2 regions of the Plantactinospora sp. B5E13 genome follow, and region 1 is predicted to be linked to the other one. Evidence: riboswitches for the same ligand, from Rfam matches in the RefSeq annotation. Region 1 holds a riboswitch; the other holds the start of a gene.
The links. Region 1 has a riboswitch for S-adenosylmethionine ahead of ABGB05_RS05065 (aminotransferase class V-fold PLP-dependent enzyme). Riboswitches for the same ligand answer to the same signal wherever they lie in the genome.
Positions count from the first base shown of each region.

Region 1 (7,727 bases):
CGCTGCCGCCGTTCTGGTACACGACCCGGCCGGACATCGCCCGGGGCGCCCTGGAGCGGCTCGGCCGCGGCTGAGCCGGCCCGCGCCGGCCGTACCCGACGGACGGGGGGGCCGGGCGGCGTACCGACCCGGCCGGGACGGGCGGCCCCGGCCGACCGGCGGCGGTCAGGGGGCGGTCGGGGCCACCACCACGGCGTCCGGCGGCACCTCGGGTCGCCGCCGGTGGGCCAGCCGGCGTACCGCCGTGTTCAGCACGGCGACCAGCGGCACCGAGACCAGCGCACCGACGATCCCGGCCAGCACCACACCGGCCGCGATGGCGACGATCACCGCGAGCGGATGGATCGCCACCGCCCGACCCATGATCAACGGCTGCAGGATGTGCCCCTCGACCTGCTGTACGCCGATCACCACGCCGAGGATGATCAGCGCGGTGACCCAGCCGCTGTCGACCAGGGCCACCAGCACCGCCACCGCGCCGGAGAGGGTGGCGCCGACGATCGGGATGAACGCGCCGAGGAAGACCAGCGCGGCGAGCGGGAACGCGAACGGGATGTCGAAGACGACGAGGAAGATGCCGATCCCGACCGCGTCGATGAACGCGACCAGTACGGTCGCCCGGACGTACGCGACCAGGGTGTTCCAGGAGGCGCGCCCGGCGTCGTCCACCCGCCAACGGGCGGCGACCGGCAGCAGCCGGACGATGAACCGCCAGATCTTGCCGCCGTCGCGGAGGAAGAAGAACGTGGCGAAGAGCACCAGCAGCGCGCCGGTGAGCAGTTCGGCGACGGTCGCGGCGGTCGAGACCGCCCCGCTGGTCAGCGACTGGGTGTTCTCGTTGAGCCAGCGCTCGCCCTGCTCGATGTAGGAGTCGAGCTGCCGGTCCGACATGTGCAGCGGCCCGGTCCGCAGCCAGTCCTGGATCTGCCGGATGCCGTCGGTGGTCTTGCGGCTCAGATCCGGTACGCCCCGGACGAACTCGTTCACCACCAGGGTGAGGGTGCCGACCACCGCCGCCAGACCGGCGACCAGCACCACCGCGGTCGCCAGGGACCGGGGGAACCGGGCCCGGAGCAGCCAGCCGACCGCCGGGGCCAGCAGGGCCGAGAGCAGCAGCGCGATGGCCAGCGGAATGATGACGATCCGGATCGTGCCGATCACCTTGAGCAGGGCCCAGGCGACAAGCCCGATGACGATCAGCCGCCACGACCAGGCGGCGGCGATCCGCAGCGCGTGCGGCACGTCCTCGTCGTCCCGGCTGGACGTCGAGGGGTGGTGCGCCACCGGCGGCGTCTCCTCGCTCAGCGGCGGTGGCGGCGGTGCCGCGATGACCCCTCCCGGATCCGCCGGCGACGACGGCCGGCTCTCCGACCGCCCGGACGCGTAGGCGCGACGGAACCTCGCCCGCAGCTGCTCGAAGCGGCTCACGCGCACCTCCCCGTTCTGAGAACCCACCCGTGCCTCCCCTGGTGGCGGAGAATCGGCCTCCCTACGGTAGCCGGACCGGTACAGCCCGGCTCGCGCCGCGTGCGGCTGCCGGGCCCCGGGATCGGCACCGTCCCGGGCCGGGTGGGGCCGAGGAGGCGCAGGTCGACGCGGTCGCCGGGCACGGTACCGTTTCCCGACGTGACCGCCGACGTGAACAACGACAACGGGCTGCCCATCCGCCTGCTGCACGACCGGGTGCTGGTGCGTACCGAGGGCGGTGAGGGCGAACGGCGCTCGACCGCCGGCATCGTCATCCCGGCGACCGCCTCGATGGGGCGCCGCCTGGCCTGGGCGACCGCGGTCGGGGTCGGCCCGAACGTCCGCTCCATCGTCTCCGGCGACCGGGTGCTCTTCGACCCGGACGACCGCTCGGAGGTGGAGCTGCACGGCCGGGAGTACGTGCTGCTCCGCGAACGCGACGTGCACGCGGTTGCCGCCCGACGGGTCGAGGACGACTCCACCGGCCTCTACCTCTGACAGGCCCGCCGGCCAGCGCCGGTGGCGACCCGGCTCAGAATCCCGTGGACGGTCGGTACGGCGACGGATGGCCCGGGCCGGCGCCCGGGACCGTCGACGGTCCGCCCGTCCCGTACCACCCGGACGGGCCGTAGCCGCCCGGAACCGGGCCGGGAGAAGGCGCCGGCACCAGCACGACCGGGATCGGCACCACCGGCTCGCTCGGCGCCTCCACCGGCCGGCTGGTCCCGTCCGGGAACGTCAGGTGGTAGCGGGTCCCGTCCCAGAACCCGGGTGGCGCCTGCGGGTCCCGGCCGACAAATACCTGCCGGGCCGCCTGCAGCTCGTCGAGCAGGCGACGCTCCTCGGCCACCGAACGGGCCAACGCGGCCGGCTTGGCGTCCAGGCCCCGGACCATCCCGTCCCGGAGCAGCGCCAGCCGGGTGGCGGCGTACTGGAATCCGCGCATCGCCCGCAGACCGTGCGGACCGGCCACCCGGCGGGCCCACTGTCGGGCCGCGTGCCGCCGGCCGAGACTGCTCAGCGCGGCGACCTCCGGCGGCGTCAACCAGCCCGCCCGTACGTAGTCGGGCAGGGTGCGCTCGGTGAGTCGGCCCTCCCAGCCGCGCAGCCAGATGGCCAGCCCGACCATGCCCAGGAAGATCGGCACCATCAGGCTGATGTAGCTGTAGAGCATGATCAGCGGCTGCCCGGTCTGCTCGACGAGGGTGGGTGCCAGGTTCCAGGTGCCGTGCAGGATCATCGCCAGCAGCAGGCCGGCCAGGGGCGCGGTGATCCGGACCGCCCGGTCGGCGGAGCGGGCCGCGACGCCCAGCCCGACGCCGGTCATCGCGGTGAAGAGCGGGTGGGCGAAGCCGCTGATCAGCACCCGGGAGATGAAGATCGCGATGACGTTCATCGTGCCGGTGGCCGGGCCGTACTGGCTGGCGCCCTCGGCGTAGCCGAGTCCGCCGAGGTAGAGGATGTTCTCCACCATCGCGAACCCGACCGCCGACAGGCCACAGTAGACGATCCCGTCGGTGATGCCGGACCACTCCCGGCGGCGGAAGAGCAGCAGCAGGATCGGGCCCAGCGCCTTGGTCAGCTCCTCGATGAAGGGCGCGACCAGGACCGCCACCAGCGAATCCGACAGTCCGGCCGAGTGGAACAGGTCCGCCGCGAACCCGTTCACGTTCAGCGACGCGTACGTCGACACCGCCGCGCCCCAACCGAAGCAGAAGACGAGGTACTTGACCGGCTCCGGCTCGTACCGGTCGAGCCAGAGGAAACAGGCGACCAGGACCGGCACCGGCACGATCGCCGCGACCAGTCCGACGACCAGCGCGGTGATGCCGAGCCGCTGGCCGAGGGTGAGCAGCATCAACACCGCGCAGCCGGCGATCAGCAGGATCACCCCGACCAGCACCAGGATGCGGCGCCACCCCAGTCCGGACCGTGGCGACCGGACCTGGACCACCGGCAGCCCACCGGGCGGTGCCGGGGGGAACGATCCCGGCGGAACCGGCGACGGTGCGGAGGTGGGCGCACCGGGTGGCGGGGTGTCGACCATGACGTCAGCGTAGTCACATCCGGCAGAGCCTGGTCTCACCACTTCCGCTCCGGCTATGCTCACCGGCAGGTCACGAGTGCCAGCGTTCAGCCCCGGCTTGCTGGCCGGCAACCCTCGTCGAGGTTCGCGGTGGGGTGCCCCGGGTGATGACCGGGCCTGGTCGCACCGCCGCGCCAGGCAAGCGCGGGCCCCGACCCAATCCCACTCCGGGGTCCCTGGACTGCCGGAGGTACCCCGATGAGTACGACCCTCGCGTCCCGTTCCCGCCGTACCGCACCCCGGGAGGCCGGGAACGCGCCGGCCGCCGGCGTCGCCGTGCCGGACAACGGCCGCACCGTGCCGGGTGCCAGGCCGCTCGACGTGCTCGGCGTACCCGGGCAGGTCAACCTCGACTACGCCGCCACCGCGCCGTGCGCCCGGGCCGCCGCCGACGCGGTGGCCGAACTTCTGCCCTGGTACGGCAGTGTGCACCGGGGCGCCGGAGCGCTGTCCCGGCGCAGCACCCTCGCCTACGAGCGTTCCCGGGAACAGGTCGGCGACTTCCTCGGCGTCCGCGCGGGTGACCACGTCATCTTCACCCGCAACACCACCGACGCGCTGAACCTGCTGGCCCGGGCCCTGCCGCCCGGTGCCCGGGTGGTCACCTTCGGCGGCGAGCACCACGCCAACCTGCTGCCGTGGCCCACCGGGACGGTCCGGCTGCCGGTCCCCGACTCCCCCGCCGCAGCCGTCCGGGCGCTCGACGCCGCCCTACGGGAACTGCGCCGGGGCACCGACGGGACAGGGCCGATCCTGGTCGCGGTGACCGGGGCCAGCAACGTCACCGGGGAGGTCTGGCCGGTCGCGGAACTGGCCCTGGCCGCCCACCGGTACGGCGCCCGGATCGCCCTGGACGCGGCCCAGCTCGCCCCGCACGCCCCGGTCGACCTCGGCGCGCTGGACGTGGACTACGTCGCGGTCTCCGGACACAAGCTGTACGCCCCGTTCGGGGTCGGCGTACTGGCCGGGCGGTCGGACTGGCTGGACGCGGCCCCGCCGTACCTGGCCGGTGGCGGGGCCACCCTGGCGGTCGGCACCGCCACCCACGACGTCCGGTGGACGACCGGGCCGGCCCGACACGAGGCGGGCACCCCGAACCTGCTCGGCGCGGTCGCGCTGGCCGCTGTCTGTACGGCGTTGGAGGCTGCGGACCGGGCCGCGCTGTACGCCCACGAGCAGGCCCTCCTCGCCCACCTGCGGGCCGGACTCGCCGCGCTGCCGCAGGTGTGCGAACTGCGTACCTTCGCCGCCGAGGCGCCCCGGGTCGGGATCGTGTCGTTCGTGGTCGCCGGCCGGGATTCGGCGGAGGTCGCCGCGGAACTCGCCCGGGGGTGGCAGATCGGAGTTCGGGACGGGAAGTTCTGTGCCCATCCGCTGGCCCGACGCCTGCTCACCGAGGCGGCCACCCGAACCGGACGGACCGACCTGCCGGGCACGGCGCTGCGGGCCAGCATCGGCCTGGGCAGTGGCCGCGAGCACGTCGACCGCCTGCTGACCGCCCTGGGTACGCTCACCGGCGCCAGCTGAGCCGGCCGGCAGGTCAGGCCGGCCGGATTAGATGGCCCGGCGGCGACGCTGCCCGCCCGACCGGGTCGTCTGGCCCTCGCGGGCCGCCTTCTGGGCGGCCTGGGTGGCGTCGTCGGGGTGCCCGCCGGCCGCCAGCCGCACCAGCCGGTTCGCCTCGGTCCGTTCGATGCCGGTCGCCCGGAGCACGTCACTGCCGGCGGTCCGGACCTGCGCGACCACCACGCTGCCGGAGAACCCCACCCCCTCGTCGTACGCCCGGCCGGCCTGCCCGATCGCCTGCAGCGCCTGCTCCCGTGCGGCCTCCGGCTCGATGCCGATCCCGAGATCCTTGCGAAGCAGCTTCACCGCGTCGGCCAGCAGCGCCACCGCGGTCGCCAACTCCTCCGGCACCGGCTCGTCGTCCTCCAGCACGGTGACCGCGCGCCGGATCAGCGTGCCGCTGTTGTGCACCGCGTGTTCGATGAACTGGGAACTCTCCACGTACTGGGTGAGCGCCGGCCGGCGGTGCCAGCGCACCGGCGACAGGATCGAGGTCTCCCGGCCGCCCTCCAGCGCCTCTTCGAAGCCCTGCAGGTGCTCCTCGACCTCGTTCAGCCGGTCCAGGGCCCGCTGCGCCCGGGGCGCGTCCCGGGTTCTGAGCGCCTCCGCGGTCTCGGTCAGCTCCTCGGTGAGCCGGCCCAGTGCCGGCCGGGCCGCCCGGTCCACCACCCGAAGCGGATTCAGTGGCAGGACCAGCGCGATGACCACCAGCCCGGCGGCCCCACCGATCAGCGCGTCGATCACCCGGGGCGCCTCGACGTTCGACATGGAGGGCATGACGGTCACGATCAGCACGGCGGTCGCCGCCGCCTGGGTGACCACCGCCGGACCGCCGCCCAGGAAGATGGTGACCACGATCGAGAGCAGCACGATCAGGCCGAGTTGCCACGCGCCACGTCCGGCCAGCAGGACCAGCAGGTCACCGAGTCCGATCCCCACCGCGACGCCGATGATCAGCTCGACGGTCCGGCGGAACCGCTGCCCGACCGAGGAGGCGATGGTGCCGATCGCGGAGATCGGCGCGAAGACCGGCGACGGGTTGCCCAGCAGTTCGTGCGAGGCGGTCCAGGCCAGCGCCGCCGCCACCGAGGCCTGCACCGACAGCAGCAGGTTGAACCGTACGGCGTGCCAGCGGTCCTTCACCGTGGCCCTGGAGCGCCTCCGGAACTCCTTCGCCAGCTGACTGATCCGCTCCCGGTCCAGGTCCAGGTCGACCGGCGCTTTTGCCACGGTGTCCCGGACGGTGCGCATGGCGGGGACTACCCGCTTCCGAACCTTCCTAACAGTGGCGGTCCGAAACCGACCATGGTCGACAGGTCGTCGGCCGACTAGCCTGCCCACCATGCCGGATCTTCTCGACGACCTGCGGGCGGCACTCGGTGAATCCGCCGTACTGACCGATCCCGACCTGCTCCGCGGCTACCAGCGCGACGAGGCCGACCTCTGCGTGGCCGGCATGCCGGCCGTGGTGGTCCGGCCGCTCAGCACCGCCGACGTGGTCGCCGTGGTCCGGACCGCCGCGGCGTACGGCGTACCGGTGGTGCCGCAGGGGGCCCGGACCGGCCTGGCCGGGGCCGCGAACGCGGTCGACGGCGCGGTGGTGGTCTCCATGACGGCGATGGACGAGATCCTCGAGATCGACCCGGTGAACCGGATCGGTGTGGTGCAGCCGGGGGTGGTCAACGCCGCCCTGGCGGCCGCGGTCGCCAAGCACGGGCTGCGCTACCCGCCCGACCCGGGCTCGTGGGAGTCGTCGACGATCGGCGGCAACGTCTCCACGAACGCCGGCGGCATGTGCTGCGTCAAGTACGGCGTCACCACCGAGTACGTCCTCGGCCTTGAGGTGGTGCTCGCCGACGGCGAGGTGCTGCGGACCGGGCGACGTACCGCCAAGGGGGTCGCCGGGTACGACCTGACCCGGCTCTTCGTCGGTTCGGAGGGCACCCTCGGCGTGATCACCGAGGTGACGGTCTCGCTGCGCCCGGCGGCCGAGGAGTCACTGACCCTGGTCGCGGTCTTCCCGTCCACCGCCGCCGCCGGCCGGGCGGTCGCCGGGATCTCCGCCCAGGGGCTCAGCCCGAGCCTGCTGGAACTGCTGGACCGGACACACCTGCGGGCGATCGAGGCGTACCGGCCGATGGGGTTGCGGACCGACGCCGGCGCGCTGCTGCTCGCCGCCGCCGACACCGGGCCCCGGGCCGCCGCCGACCTGGCCCGACTGGCCGAGGTCTGTACGGCCAGCGGTGCCGACGAGGTCTACGCGGCGACCGACGCCGAGGAGGCGTCCGCGCTGCTCCAGGCACGTCGGCTGGCCCACCCGGCGATGGAGCGGTTCGCCGCGCAGGCGTTCCCGGGCGGCAACGGCGGGCTGGTCATCGACGACATCGCGGTACCCCGGGACGCGCTGGCGGCGCTGCTGGACGGGGTGGCCCGGATCGCCGAGGAGTGCGACGTACCGATCGGGGTGGTCGGGCACGCCGGGGACGGCAACATGCACCCGAACATCGTGGTGGACCGGGCCGACCCGGCCAGCGTGGCCCGCGGCCGGCGGGCCTTCGACGCAATCATGGAGCTGGGGCTCTCGCTCGGCGGCACCTGCACCGGCGAG
Region 1 covers NZ_JBDPLT010000003.1:283,930-291,656, forward strand. The annotation lists gene ABGB05_RS05045 (ATP-dependent DNA helicase) at 1-74, shown strand, start outside; gene ABGB05_RS05050 (AI-2E family transporter) at 166-1,455, opposite strand; gene ABGB05_RS05055 (co-chaperone GroES) at 1,627-1,965, shown strand; gene ABGB05_RS05060 (PrsW family intramembrane metalloprotease) at 2,000-3,514, opposite strand; SAM riboswitch class IV at 3,583-3,704, shown strand; gene ABGB05_RS05065 (aminotransferase class V-fold PLP-dependent enzyme) at 3,752-5,080, shown strand; gene ABGB05_RS05070 (FUSC family protein) at 5,108-6,370, opposite strand; gene ABGB05_RS05075 (FAD-linked oxidase C-terminal domain-containing protein) at 6,462-7,727, shown strand, end outside.

Region 2 (7,727 bases), on a different contig from region 1:
CCGTGATGGCCAGGTAGCACAGGCCGGCGAGCAGCAGCGCCGACTCGTTTCCGGTGTTCGCGGCGTAGTCCTGGCCGATCCGGAACAGCTCCCGCTGGCTGGCCACCAGGCCGAGGAAGTAGACCAGGCTGGAGTCCTTGATCAGGGCGATCAGCTGGTTGACCCAGGCCGGCAGGACCCGGCGTACGCCCTGCGGGATGATGACCAGACGCATCGCGGCGGCGTGTGACAGCCCCAGGGCCCGGGTCGCCTCCAGCTGGCTGGCCTCCACGCTCTGGATGCCGGACCGGAAGATCTCCCCGATGTACGCCGCCGCGATCAGCGACAGGGCCAGGATGCCGAGCGGGTACGGGTTGGGTCCCCACCAGGCGAGCCCGAGGGGGGCCAACCCGACCCCGATCAGCAGGATGGTGACCGCGGCCGGCAGCCCCCGGAACACATCCGTGTAGATCCGTGCCGGCCAGCGCAACCATCGGGTCCGGGCCAGGCCGGCGACGGCCAGCAGCATGCCGAGCAGGGTCCCCAGGATCGCGGAGACGAGCGCCAGCAGCAGCGTGTTACGCAGCCCGACCGTGAGCATCTCGGGTAGCGCCTCGCGCATCGACTCCAGGTCGAAGAACGTCTCCCACAACGTCCTCAGCGTCTCCATCGCTCCACCTGTCTCTGCTCGCTCGTCTCCTGTGGAGGGTCAGGCCGCCGGCGTACCGGTCGGGCTGGCCGGCGCGGTCGGGGCGCCGCTCGGCGTGCTGCCAGCGCCGGCCTGCACCGGTGGGAAGGTCACGGTGCCGCTGCCCGGCTTGAAGGTCTCCGGGATCGGCCGACCCGGGTAGTACTGGTCCTGGAGGCGGGTCCAGGTGCCGTCCTGGACCACCTCGTCGAGCGCCTTGTTCAGGGCCTCGCGCAGCGGGTCGTTCCCCTTGGCCACCGCGAACGCGGTCGGCGCCGAGCTGAGCTGCTTCTCGGCCAGTACGATCTTCCCGCCACTGTCCTGCGCGGACTTCTCACCGATCTCGGCCGGGGCGATCCAGGCGTCGGCGGTCTTGGCCTTGAGTTGGTTGATCGCGCCGTTGTAGTCCGGCACCCGGACCGGGTCGAGCCCTTCGGCGGTGGCGTAGTCGTCCTGGACGGTGCCCTGCACCACCACGACCCGCTTGCCCTTCAGTTCGGCGAAGCTCCTGATCGGCGAGCCGGCCGGTACGTCGAGTCCGAAGTAGCCGAAGTCGTAGCCGTTGGTGAAGTCGACGGTCTTCTTCCGCGCCTCGGTGATGGTGATCGAGGACGAGCCGGCGTCGAACTTGTGGTTGTTGACCTGGGCGAGCAGTGCGGAGAACTCGGTGCCGACGAACTCGACCTTCAGGCCCAGCCTCTGCGCCACGGCGGTCATCAGGTCGTTGTCGAAACCGGTGAACTTCCCGTCCTTGAGGAAGACGTTCGGCGGCGCGTCGGTCAGCGTGCCGACCCGCAGCGTGCCCGGTTGCAGCAGGTCGTACGGGTTGTCGGCGCTGTCGGCGGAACCTCCGCCGCAGGCCGCGACCGCACCGAGCAACGCGACGGCGGCGACCCCGGAGAGCAGGCGGGTGGTCAGGGTGTTGAGGCGCATTGTGTGGAAACTCCAGGAAATATCCGGCGGGCGACGCCGACACGGACGCGCGGCCCGCGACCGTGCACCGGTCGTGGGCGTGCCGCAGCGTCGAGGTCAACCGCCTCGAGGGGATCAATCAGATGGTCGGAGATCCGCCGACCGGCGGGCGGGGTCAGGCGTGACCGCGACAGAGCATGGTGCTGATCCGGCACAGGTCGACATGTCGACGCCACCGGTGCCAGGTGACATGGAGCCGGCTCGACCGCTCGGCCCGGGTGGTAGGCACTGCGAACCTCCATCGGTCCTGGCGGTAGCACCCGCACCCGTGGTGGGGGGTTGCTGCGACGTCGACGAGCCAGGTCTCTCGGTCGCTCTGGATGGCCGGTGCAGAGTCTACGCAGCCGGTGGCCCGACGTTCCAACTGGTCAGCGCGGTTGGCGCTGTAATCCTTGCCACGCTTCGCCCGGCCGCCTGGCCGGGAGGGCCCCTTCCGTGCCACCGGCTACCGCCCGGGCGGCAGGAAGGTGCCCTCCGGACCGTTCAGACCTAGCGGACCGTGATGGTCAGATGACTCGACATCGTGGCTCCGGCGCTGTCGGTGACCGTCAGCCGGGCCGTGTAGGTACCCGGCCGGGCGTACGAGTGGGTGGCCGAGGTGCCGTGCACGACCGGGGTGTTGTCACCGAAGTCCCAGGCCCGGTCGGTGATGGTCCGCCCGGCCGCCGGGGTGGCCGTACCGGTGAACGCCACCGACAGCGGCGCCGTCCCGGTCCGGGGGTTCGCGGTGACCGAGACCGTCCCGCCGGTCTCCCGTTTCACCCCCGCGCCGTTGAAGCGCAGCCAGTCCAGGGAGAGCAGGTCGGGTGTGCCGCCGGCCTGCGCCGGGTTGACGAAGACCAGGTAGAGGGTGAACGTCCCGCCCGGGTTGGCCAGGTTGACCGTCGGCGAGACCACGTTGTCCCAGCCGCCGGTGCTGCCGACCGGCATCGTGCCGAGCAGCTGCCCGGTCGGCGAGTCGGCCCGGAACTCGACGGTGCCGCCGGTGCTGCCCGAGCTGACCGCGGCGGTGACCGAGCCGATCCCGGTCAGGTTCACCGGACCGAAGCTGATCCACTCGCCGTGGTCGACGTCGCCGACCCGCCGGCCGGCCCGGGCGGTCGTCCGCTCCAGCACCTGGATCCCCTGGGCGGCGTCGAAGTGCTCCGCCTCCCTGTTCTTCGGCTGCAACTCGTGCCAGACCGAGCCGACCAGCGCCAGCACCCCGCCGGCCGCGCCGCCGTCGGTGTACTGGGCGGTCAGCACCGTGTAGAGGTTCTGGCCGGGCCCGTGTCCGTCCCCACCGTTCGCCTCCGTGGTGACCGTGCCCGAGCAGCCGAGGTAGTTGTCCATCGGGTGGCTGTGGCTGTCGTGGCCGAGGTGGGTCTGGGTGACCACCCGGTCGCAGGCGATGCCGCTCTCCTCCGGGTCGGTGACCGTCACCGCGTACGGGATCTGGTCGCCGAAGTCGAAGAAGCCGCCGTTCGGCACGCTCAACGCCACCGCCGGCCGGGTGTTGCCGACCGTGATCTGCGCGGTCGCCACCGAGCTGAGCCCACGGGCGCTGGTCACGGTCAGCCGGGCGGTGAACTGACCCCGCTCGGAGTACGTGTACGTCGGGTTCGTCGCCGTCGAGTCGGTGTCGCCGTCCCCGTCGAGGTCCCAGGCGTACGTGATCGGCGTGCCGTCGGCGGAGGCGGAGCCGGTACTGGAGAACCGCACCGTCAGCGGTCCCGGGCCGCTGTCGCGGTCCACGCCCACCTTCGCCACCGGCGGCCGGCCGTTCGCCACGTAGTCGATCCGGTAGATCCCGGCGCCCTCGTTGCTGCCGCCCCGGCCACTGCCGCTACCGACCCCGAAGTCGATCACGTAGAGCGAGCCGTCCTGGCCGAACTCGGCCTCGAAGGGCTGGATCCAGCTCATGTCACCGAAGATCCCGTTGATCGACTGGAGGTCGCCGACCCGGGTCGGACCGAAGCGCGGGTCGGCGAAGGTCTGCGCCGTGTCGTGGATCGACAGCGTCTTCCACCACTGCCGGGTCAGTTCGTAGACGATCCACTTGCCCTCGTAGTACTCCGGGAACTTCGTCGGTCTGGGGTTGGCCGGGTCGTAGTCGTAGACCGGGCCGCTCATCGGCCCGCCGCCGCCGGTGCCCAGCTCGGGGAAGGCGGCCGAGGCCGAGTAGGCGTACCAGACCAGTGCCGGGCGGGCCGCCGGCAGGTTGGTCAGCCCGGTGTTGTTCGGCGAGTTGTTGACCAGGGCGCCGCAGTCGAACTTCGGCCCCGGCGTCGAGGTGGCGAAGTTGTAGTCGTTGAACGGCACGTTGTCGCCGGTGCAGTACGGCCAGCCGTAGTTGCCGGCACTGGTGATCCGGTTGAACTCCACCGTCCCCTCCGGCCCCCGGTTCGGGTTGGCGGCCCGGGCGTCCGGCCCGTAGTCGGCGACCAGCAGCGCGTCGGTGAGCGGGTCGACGGTGATCCGGAACGGGTTGCGCATCCCCATCGCGTAGATCTCCGGCCGGGTCCGGGCCGTACCGGGGGCGAAGAGGTTACCGGCCGGCACCGCGTACGTCCCGTCGGCGCGGGGGGTGATTCGCAGGATCTTGCCCCGCAGGTCGTTGGTGTTCCCGGAGGTGGCCTGCGCGTCCCAGGCCCGCCGGCCGGCCCGCTCGTCGATCGGGGTGAAGCCGCCGGACTCGAAGGGATCGGTGTTGTCCCCGATGCCGGCGTAGAGGTTGCCGTGCCGGTCCATGGCCAACGAGCCGCCCATGTGCGAGTTGGCCCGGCCCTCGCCCCGGTAGGTGGGGATGGTCAGCAGTCGCCGCTCGCTGCCCATGCTGATCGTGTCGCCCGCGACCGTGAACCGGGACAGGTTGAGCTGGTTGGCGGTCTTGTCCGACCAGAGCAGGTAGAGCCAGTTGTTGGTGGCGAAGTTGTTGTCCAGGGTCAGCCCGAGCAGCCCGTCGGACTGGCTGGTCTGGGTCGGGGTGTAGGCGAAGTCGACAAGCGTACGGACGGCCAGTGTCTCCTGGTCGATGACCTTGACCGCGCCGGTCCGCTGGATGTAGAAGACCCGCCGGTCCGGTGCCACCGCCAGCTCGAACGGGTCGGCCAGGTCCTCGGTAACCAACGGCACCCGCTGGAAGTCGCCGGTCCGGGTGGCGCCGCAGTCGCCCGGCACGGCGCCGGCCGCCCACTCGATGCCGCCGCGCAGGTGGGTCAGGAACGCCGGCTCGGCGAAGGCGGAGCCGGCGTGCCCGCCGGCGGTGAACCAGGACCGGCCGCCGTCGTAGTTCTGGCACCACGAGTACGCGTGGTCGTGCCCCTCGTCCAGCCCGGGGATGCCGTCCCGGACCTTGACCTGGGCGAGGGTGTGCACCTTCCCGGTCGGGTTGGTGCGCCAGTTGTACCACTCCTCGCCGCGCTCCCACAGCTCCGGCAGGTCCTTCGTGGACGGGTGCGCGTCGTCCAGCACCTTGATCCGACCGGGGTACGTGCCGCCGGTGGCGGAGAAGTCGGGATGGAAGTCGAAGATGGTGCCGACCAGGCCCTCGTACCAGGCCCAGTCGCGTTCGCTGGCCGAGGCGGCGTGCAGCCCGACCCAGCCGCCACCGGCCCGGACGAAGTTCTGCAACGCGACCCGCTGCGCCGCGTCGAGCAGGTCACCGGACTCCGGGGTGGAGTTGGTGTTGTTGAAGACCAGCGCGTCGAAGCGGCCGAGGTTGGCGTCGGTGAAGGCGGCCGCGTCGGTGGTCGCCTCGACCTCGAAGTTGTGCTCGGCGCCGAGCCGCTGGATCGCGGCGATGCCGGCCGGAATCGAGTCGTGGTAGAAGTTCGTCGTCTTGGAGAAGACCAGGACCCGGAACCGGGGTGCGGCCGAGGCGGGGACGGGCGCCGTGCCCAGCAACAGGGTCACGATCGCGAGCAGGGCGAGGACGGTCGTGCGGTGGCGTCTCATACGGGCGCTCCCGGACTGGAGGAACGGGGAAATGGAAAGCGCTTACCGCCGCCGACCTGCCCAGCCTAAGGGAACCAATTTCGATACGTCAATCTCCGGCGTCGCGCCGCCCGTCCGGACCCGCGCGGGTGGTGCGGGTCAGCGGCCCTCGGCCAGGTCCATCGCCCGGTAGATCCGCTGCTCCGAGATCGGGTACGGCGTACCGAGCGCCTGGGCGAAGACGTTGACCCGCAGTTCCTCGATCATCCAGCGGATCTCCCGGACCGCCTCCTCGTTCCGGCGGGCCGGGGGGAGGGCGGCCAGCATCTCCTGGTACTCCTTCTGGACCTGGGCTATCCGGGCCTGCTGCTCCCGGTCCCGCCCCGGGTTCTGCGGCAACCGGTCGAGGCGGCGCTCGATGGCGGTGAGGTAACGCGGCAGGTCGGCGAGGCGGGCGTACCCGGTCTGGGTGACAAAACCCCGGTGCACCAGGGCGGAGAGCTGGGCCCGGATGTCGGCGAGTGCGGACACCAGGGCCAGGCTGTTGGTCCGGCCCAGCCGCTGCTCGACCGCGTACGCGGTGGCCAGCACCCGACGTACCCGGTCGACCACCGCGAAGGTGGTGTCGATCAGGTCGGCCCGTACCCGGTCCCGCAGGGCCGTGAAGCCCTCGGCGTCCCAGGCCGGTCCGCCGGCGTCGGCGACCAGCTTGTCGACCGCGGCGTCGGCGGCATCCTCCAGCAGGTCCTGCACGGTGCGGTGCGGGTTGCGGCTCAGCGCCAGTTTGGCCTCGTTGCTCAGCCGGCCCTGCAGGAACTTCGCCGGCGAGCCGAGGCCGAGCCGGAGCAGCCGTCGGGTGCCGGCCCACATCTGCACCTGCTGCTCGGCCTCGGTCTCGAAGACCCGGACCGCCACGCTCTCGCCCTCGTCGGCCAGCGCCGGATACGCCGTCACCAGGTAGCCGCCCCGGACCTGTTCGATCGAGCGGGGCAGGGTGCCGATGCTCCACTCCCGCAGCCCGGTCCGTTCCACCTCCGGCGCGGCGGCGGCCACCATCCGACGTACCTGGGTGGTGAGCTGGCGTTGCAGCGCCGGCAGGTCCTTGCCCTCGGCGACCGTCCGCTCGCCGTCGTCGTCGATCACCCGGTAGGTGGGCCGCAGGTGGGCCGGCAGCTTCGCCAGGTCCCACGCCTCCCGGGGCACGGTCACCCCGGTCAGCCGGCGCAGCTGGTGGGTCACCGCGTCGAGCAGCGGCTCCCGCCCCGGCGTGATCGCGGCCAGCACCGCCCGCGCATAGTCCGGCGCCGGGACAAAGTTCCGGCGTACGGCCTTCGGCAGCGACCGGATCAGCGCGATCACCAACTCCTCACGCAGCCCCGGCACCTGCCAGTCGAAGCTCTCCGCGTCCACCCGGTTCAGCACCGGCAGCGGGATGTCGACCGTCACCCCGTCCGTGTTGGTCCCCGGCTCGAACCGGTACGTCAACGGCAGCGTCACCCCGTCGGAGTGCCACTCGTCCGGGTAGTCCGCCGGGTCGACCCCGCCCCGGCCCTCGTTGACCAGCATCTCCCGGTCGAAGGTGAGCAGGTCCGGCTGGTCCCGACGGGTCCGCTTCCACCAGGCGTCGAAGTGCCGGCCGGAGACCACCTCGGCGGGGATCCGGGCGTCGTAGAAGGCGTACACCGTCTCGTCGTCGACCAGGATGTCCCGGCGCCGGGCCCGGTGCTCCAGCTCCTCGATCTCCTCGAGCAGCTTCCGGTTGTCCGCGAAGAACCGGTGGTGGGTCTGCCAGTCACCCTCGACCAGCGCGTGCCGGATGAACAGGTCCCGGCTCAGCGTCGGGTCGATCCGACCGAAGTTGACCTTCCGGCCGGTGACCAGCGGGATGCCGTACAGGGTCACCTTCTCGTACGCCAGCACCGCCGCCTGTTTCTTCTCCCAGTGCGGCTCGCTGTAGCTGCGTTTCACCAGGTGCTGGGCGAGCGCCTCGACCCACTCCGGCTCGACCCGGGCGGCGACCCGGCCCCAGAGCCGGGACGTCTCGACCAGTTCGGCGGCCATCACCCAGCGCGGCGGCTTGCGGAACAGCGCCGAACCCGGGAAGAGCGCGAACCGGGCTCCCCGGGCGCCGAGGTAGTCGTTCTTCTGGCTGTCCCGGAGCCCGACGTGGGAG
Region 2 covers NZ_JBDPLT010000012.1:146,552-154,278, forward strand. The annotation lists gene ABGB05_RS14020 (amino acid ABC transporter permease) at 1-649, opposite strand, end outside; gene ABGB05_RS14025 (ABC transporter substrate-binding protein) at 689-1,600, opposite strand; SAM riboswitch class I at 1,875-1,966, opposite strand; gene ABGB05_RS14030 (ThuA domain-containing protein) at 2,129-5,575, opposite strand; gene hrpA (ATP-dependent RNA helicase HrpA) at 5,714-7,727, opposite strand, start outside.
Region 2: linked by a shared signal. The riboswitch ahead of ABGB05_RS14025 (ABC transporter substrate-binding protein) and the one ahead of ABGB05_RS05065 (aminotransferase class V-fold PLP-dependent enzyme) in region 1 are both predicted to bind S-adenosylmethionine.